One region of the Mesorhizobium sp. B2-4-12 genome, then DNA from elsewhere that is predicted to be linked to it. Evidence: predicted binding sites of a transcription regulator. Region 1 holds the regulator's gene; the other holds the start of a gene.
The links. The regulator PhoB, encoded in region 1, activates phosphate uptake and scavenging genes when phosphate is short. The targets are predictions, from matches to a motif close to TGTCATNNANCTGTCAT.
Positions count from the first base shown of each region.

Region 2: the regulator PhoB is predicted to act here: its motif matches at 1,260-1,276, upstream of FJ934_RS05685 (ceramide glucosyltransferase).

Region 1 is NZ_VFVC01000010.1:123,785-126,992, forward strand. Features, by position in the region: gene FJ934_RS08990 (ROK family protein) at 1-798, shown strand, start outside; gene phoB (phosphate regulon transcriptional regulator PhoB) at 811-1,500, opposite strand; gene phoU (phosphate signaling complex protein PhoU) at 1,616-2,323, opposite strand; gene pstB (phosphate ABC transporter ATP-binding protein PstB) at 2,349-3,152, opposite strand; gene pstA (phosphate ABC transporter permease PstA) at 3,149-3,208, opposite strand, start outside.
Region 2 is NZ_VFVC01000006.1:39,309-42,516, reverse strand. Features, by position in the region: gene FJ934_RS05695 (Hsp33 family molecular chaperone) at 1-570, shown strand, start outside; gene apaG (Co2+/Mg2+ efflux protein ApaG) at 764-1,156, opposite strand; gene FJ934_RS05685 (ceramide glucosyltransferase) at 1,376-2,527, shown strand; gene FJ934_RS05680 (O-succinylhomoserine sulfhydrylase) at 2,545-3,208, opposite strand, start outside.

The DNA of each region.
Region 1 (3,208 bases):
ATCGCGCTGGCGATCCAGGGCATCACCGACACCGATGCCCGGGCAATGCTGTGGTCGCCCATCACGCCGCAGACCGACATCGCCTTCGCCGACATACTCGAAGCCGAGTTCGGCATCCCCGCCACCGTGGAGAATGACTGCAACATGATGGCGGTGGCGCTGCGCTGGCGCGATCCGGAGCGCTACCGCGACGACTTCATCGCCATTCTCCTTTCGCACGGTATCGGCATGGGCCTGGTGCTGAAGGGCGAGCTCTTCACCGGCACCCATTCCTCGGGCGGCGAATTCGGCCATATGATCCATCGGCCAGGCGGCGCGCTCTGCCGCTGCGGGCGGCGCGGCTGCGTCGAAGCCTATGCCGGCAATTACGCCATCTGGCGCAACGCCAGGCAGCTCAGCGAGGACACCGAGCCGGTCGCCGATGTCAGCGACGCGCAGATGCGGGCGCTGGCGGCGACGGCGCGGCAAACGGACGGGCCCGAGCGGGAGGCCTACCGCAGGGCCGGCGAGGCGCTGGGCTACGGCCTCGGCAGCCTGTTCGCGCTGATCGATCCCGCCCCCGTCGCCATGGTCGGCGTCAGCGCCGCCGCCTTCGACCTGATCGAGCCGGCATTGCGCGAGGCCATCGCCCAGACCGCCGGCGGCCAGCACTCGAAATCGATTTCCTTCGACACCGAGCCCAACGAGTTGCCGCTGATCCGCGAGGGCTGCGCCATGCGGGCGCTGACCTTCGTCGACCAGGAGATTTTCGCGCCGGGCATGCAGGCGAAAGCCGGCTCCGGGAAGAACGTGGCCTGAATAAAGTCGCGCTCAATCCTCGCGGATTGCATACCCCGCACCACGAATGGTGCGGATGACGTCGGGCATGCGGCCGTTATTGACCGCCTTGCGCAACCGGCCGACATGCACATCCACCGTGCGCTCGTCGATATAGATCGTCTCCCCCCAAACATTGTCGAGCAGCTGGCTGCGCGAAAACACCCGGCCGGGATGACGCATCATGAATTCGAGCAGGCGGAATTCGGTCGGCCCGAGCCGGATCTCGCTCTTCTTGCGGTAGACGCGATGTGATTCGCGGTCGAGCACGATGTCGCCCACCTTGAGCACGCTGGACAGCACTTCCGGCTTGGCGCGGCGCAGCAGCGCCTTGACCCTGGCCATGAATTCCGGTGTCGAGAACGGCTTGACCAGATAATCGTCGGCGCCGGTCGAAAGGCCGCGCACGCGGTCGCTTTCCTCGCCGCGCGCCGTCAGCATGATGATCGGCAGCCGCTCGGTCTCGGGCCGCATCCTTAGCCGGCGACAGAGTTCGATCCCGGACACCGCCGGCACCATCCAGTCGAGCACCAGGAGGTCGGGGACGTTCTCCTGCAGGCGAATCTCCGCCTCGTCGCCGCGCGGGACCACCTCGACCTGGTAGCCTTCCGATTCCAGATTGTAGCGGAGGAGCACGCCGAGTGGCTCCTCATCCTCCACCACCATGATGCGTGGCGCGATCATCGACTGGTCACCTCTAAGGCAATTCCAGGAAAAGTGTGAAGCGGTTTTCCGTCCGGAATTGCATGGAAACAAGAGAGAGAGCGGTTTTCCGTAAAACGGTGAACCGCTCTGACGATCAAGCCGCCGGCGCCGACATCGCCGTTTCGTCCTGCTTCGGACGATTCGCGGGCAGCTGCGTACCGGTCAGCACATAGTAGGCATTCTCGGCGATGTTGGTCACATGGTCGCCGATGCGCTCGAGATTCTTGGCGCAGAACAACAGATGCGTGCAAGCCGTGATGTTGCGCGGATCCTCCATCATGTAGGTGAGAAGTTCGCGGAACACGGAGGTGTATTTGACGTCGATACGTTCGTCATCGGCGCGCAGCTTGGCAAGGGCCTCGGCATCGTGCGCCGCATACTCCTCGATCACGCCCTGCACCTGGATCAGCACCAGCTGCGCCATGGCGTCGATGGAATGCGACAGGTCGCGCGGCGTGGTGGACAGGCCGACCGTACCGACGCGCTTGGCGATGTTCTTGGCAAGGTCGCCAATGCGTTCGAGGTCACCGGCCATGCGGATCGACCCGACGACATGCCGCAGATCGTCGGCCATCGGCTGGCGCTTGGCGATCAGCGTGATGGCGCGGTCGTCGAGTTCGCGCTGGCGCGCGTCCATGATGACGTCGTCGGAGACAACGCGCTGTGCCAGCGCGTTGTCGGAGTTCAGCAGCGCCTTGGTGGCGCCGCCGACCATCGAGCTGGCGAGATCGCCCATGTCGCTGATCAGCCTGCTGATCTGTCCGAGATCCTCGTCGAAAGAAGCGACTGTGTGTTCGGCCATGATCCTGGTCCTCGTATGCGTGAGATCAGCCGAAGCGGCCGGTGATATAGTCCTGCGTGCGCTTCTCGCGGGGCGATGTGAAGATCTTCTCGGTACGGTCGAACTCGACCAGCTCGCCCAGATACATGAAAGCCGTCTGGCGCGACACGCGCGCCGCCTGCTGCATGTTGTGGGTGACGATGACGATCGTGTAGTCGGCCTGCAGCTCGTCGATCAGCTCCTCGATCTTGGCGGTCGACAGCGGGTCGAGCGCCGAGGCCGGCTCGTCGAGCAGGATGACCTCCGGCTTCACCGCCACGGTACGGGCGATGCAAAGACGCTGCTGCTGGCCGCCCGAAAGGCTGAGCCCGCTGGCGTTGAGCTTGTCCTTGACCTCGGTCCACAGAGCCGCGCGCTTCAGCGCCTGCTCGACACGGCCGTCCATCTCGGCCTTGCTGATCTTCTCATAGAGCCTGACGCCGAACGCGATGTTTTCATAGATCGACATCGGAAACGGCGTCGGCTTCTGGAACACCATGCCGATCTTGGTGCGCAGCAGGTTGAGGTCCTGCGAGCGGTCGAGAATGTTCCGGCCGTCAAGCAGCACCTGACCCTCGGCGCTCTGCCTCGGGTAGAGCTCGTAGATGCGGTTGAAGACGCGCAGCAGCGTCGACTTCCCGCAGCCCGAAGGACCGATGAAGGCGGTGACACTGCGCTCGGGCAGCGACAGGCTGATGTCCTTCAGCGCCTTCGACTGGCCATAGTAGAAATTGAGGTCCTTGACCTCGATCTTGGCCTTTTCCACGGCAGCCTCGGCCACGTTCAAATCGGTGGACAACATCGGTTTCATCTGTCCTCTCTGCGTCCGGTAAGGCTGCGGGCGAAGATGCTCAGCCCGAGAACCGT
Region 2 (3,208 bases), on a different contig from region 1:
CAACGCTATCAGGGCATCGTCCAGCTCGACGGCGAAACGCTGGAAGACGCGGCACGCACCTATTTCCGCCAGTCGGAACAGATTCCGACCGACATCAGGCTCTCCGTGGCCAAGCTGCTGACGCCCGGCGTCGGCGGCACGCGCGAGCAGTGGCGTGCCGGCGGCATCCTGGCGCAGTTCCTGCCGCAGGCGTCCGAGCGCATGCGCGTCCCGGACCTGCATGGCGGCGATGGCGATCCGCGCGAGGAGATCCATGATCCCACGGACAATTCCTGGCAGGAATTGCTGGCGCTGCTCGGCACCATCGAACCGACGGAACTGATCGATCCCACGATCGGCGCCGAGCGGCTGCTTTACAGGCTGTTCCACGAGCACGGCGTGCGCGTCTTCGGCGGCGTCCCCGTCGCCGACCAGTGCTCATGCTCCAGGGACAAGATCCGCGGCATCCTCGAAGGCTTCTCCGCGCAGGAGATCAGGGACAGCACCGAGGACGGCGGCATCCATGTCGCCTGCGAATTCTGCTCGAAGCAATATGACTTCGACCCGGCGGAATTCGCGGCGGCGAAGTGAAATACCGGTCTTCTCCCCTTTCACGGGGAGAAGGTGCCGGCAGGCGGATGAGGGGCAGCGCAACCTTCGGCAGTGATCGCGCGGATCCACCCAGCGCTTGTATGTTCTCACGAGCTGCCGCCCTCGTTGCCCTGATGGGCATTTCTCCCCGAATAGTGACGCCATCGCAGCGGACCTCGCCAATCGCTGAGGTCTAATTCACGGTCCGCTTTGTCCCCGGCAGGTCGAGCGAGAAGGCGGGGATGGCGATGTCGAACGTCTCGCCGCGTTTGTTGCGCATCGTGTAGTGCCCGACCATGATCCCTGACGGCGTCGAGAGCGGGCAGCCGGACGTGTATTGATAGCTGTCGCCGGGGTTGAGTTCGGGCTGGTCCCCGACAACGCCCGGCCCGCGCACCTCCTCGACCCGGCCCGCTCCGTCGGTGATGTGCCAATAGCGCGACAGAAGCTGCACGAACTCGTCCGACTGGTTGTCGATCGTTATCTGATAGCCCCAGACGTAGCGGTTCTCCGAAGGGTCCGAACGATCCTCGAGATAGAACGGCCTGACCTGCACTTCAATGTTGCGCGTGACGGCGCGGTACATGAGCGGCTCCAAAACAATCCGGTACCTTTCGGCGCTCCCAGCGAGCAGGTCAACGTGCGCGTCTTGTCGCGCGTGACCCTGAAAGGCAGGTGGCGGCAAAGAATGTCATTTAAGTGACACATGACAATGGTGGTGTGCGCGCACGGGCGACTCGGCGCTCTGCCGACCTGTTGAAACGGCCGTCACGCGGGCCGTCCTTTCTGGAGTGACCAGATATCGATGGAACTCACTCTCATAGCCGCCTCGCTCTCGACCGCACTCATCCTTTCAAATGCCGCCAGCATTGCGCTTGCCACCTCACAGCTGAAACGGCGCACCACGATCGCACCGCCAGCCGGCAGATCGCTGCCGGTGTCAATTGTCGTACCATCGCGTGGCGTCGAGCCGTTCACGCACGAGACACTGGAGCGCGCCTTCTCGCTCGACTGGCCGCGCTATGAACTGATCTTCTGCGTCGCCCATGCCGACGATCCGGTGGTCACGCTGATCCGTGCCGCCATGGGGCGCTTTCCCAAAGTGCCAGCCCGCCTGTTGATCGGCGATGATCGGATCAGCGCCAATCCCAAGCTCAACAATTGCGTCAAGGGCTGGGAAGCGGCGCGCCACAACTGGGTCATTCTTGCCGATTCCAACGTGCTGATGCCGAGGGACTACATTCAGCATTTGATGGCGGCATGGCGGCCGGATACCGGCCTTGTCTGCTCGACGCCGATCGGTTCGCGGCCCGATGGCTTCTGGGCTGAGGTCGAATGCGCCTTTCTCAACACGCTGCAGGCGCGCTGGCAATATGCCGGCGAGGCGCTTGGGCTAGGCTTTGCCCAGGGCAAGAGCATGCTGTGGAACAAGCCCATGCTGGATGCCAATGGCGGCATTCGCGCGCTGGCCGCCGAGATCGCCGAGGACGCCGCCGCGACCAAGCTGGTGAACGGGCTTGGCCTGCGCGTCAATCTCGTTGCCGCGCCTTTCGAGCAGCCGCTCGGCCGGCGCACGCTTGGCGAGATCTGGTCGCGCCAGGCCCGCTGGGCTCGCCTGCGCCGCGTCACCTTCCCGCTGTTCTTCGCGCCTGAAATCCTGACTGGTGCCGTGGTGCCGCTGCTGCTTGCGCTGGCCGCGGCGGCAAGCGCCGGCTTCAGCCTGCCGCTCACGGCCATCGCCGTTTTGGCGGCCTTCTACCTTCCGGAATGTGCCCTGGCCTGGTCCAAGGGCTGGTACCTGTCATCGCGCATCGTCGCGGCGATCATGGTGCGCGACCTCATCCTGCCGGCGATGTGGGCACGTGGCTGGCTCGGCGGCGCCGTCGACTGGCGCGGCAATGCGATGACCATCGGCACCAAGGCGACCGAACTGGAGGAGACGCCGTCGCGCGCCTGAAGCCGCGTAGGCAGGCCTTACTTGGCCGTCTGCAACGCCTGCGCGATGTCTTCCAGAAGGTCGTCGGTATCCTCAAGGCCGACCGACAGCCTGAGCGTACCTGGCCCGATGCCGAGTTCGGCGCGGGCCTCGTCCGTCAGGTTCTTGTGGGTGGTCGTCGCCGGATGCGTGATCAGGCTCTTGGCATCGCCGAGATTGTTCGAGATCAGCACGATGTCGAGCGCGTTCTGCAAGGCGAAAGCCGCCTGCTTGCCGCCCTTGACGTCGAGGCAGATCAGCGTCGAGCCGCCCGACATCTGCTTCTTGACGATATCCGCCTGCGGATGGTCGGCGCGGCCGGGATAGATCACGCGGGCGATCTGCGGCTGCTCGGCGAGGAAGTCGGCGATCTTGCCGGCGCTTTCCGTCTGTTGGCGCACGCGCAGCGGCAGCGTCTCCAGGCCCTTCAGCAGCGTCCAGGCATTGAAGGGCGACAGGCTGGGGCCGGTATGGCGGAAATAGTCGTGCAGGTTCTTGTCGATCCACTCCTTGTCCGACAGGATCACGCCGCCCAGACAGCGGCCCTGGCCGTCGATGTGCTTGGTCGCCGAATAAACGACGATGTGGGCGCCGAGCTGCAGCGGCTTCTGCTGCAAAGGCGTGGCGAAGACATTGTCGACGACAAGCCGTGCGCCGATCGAA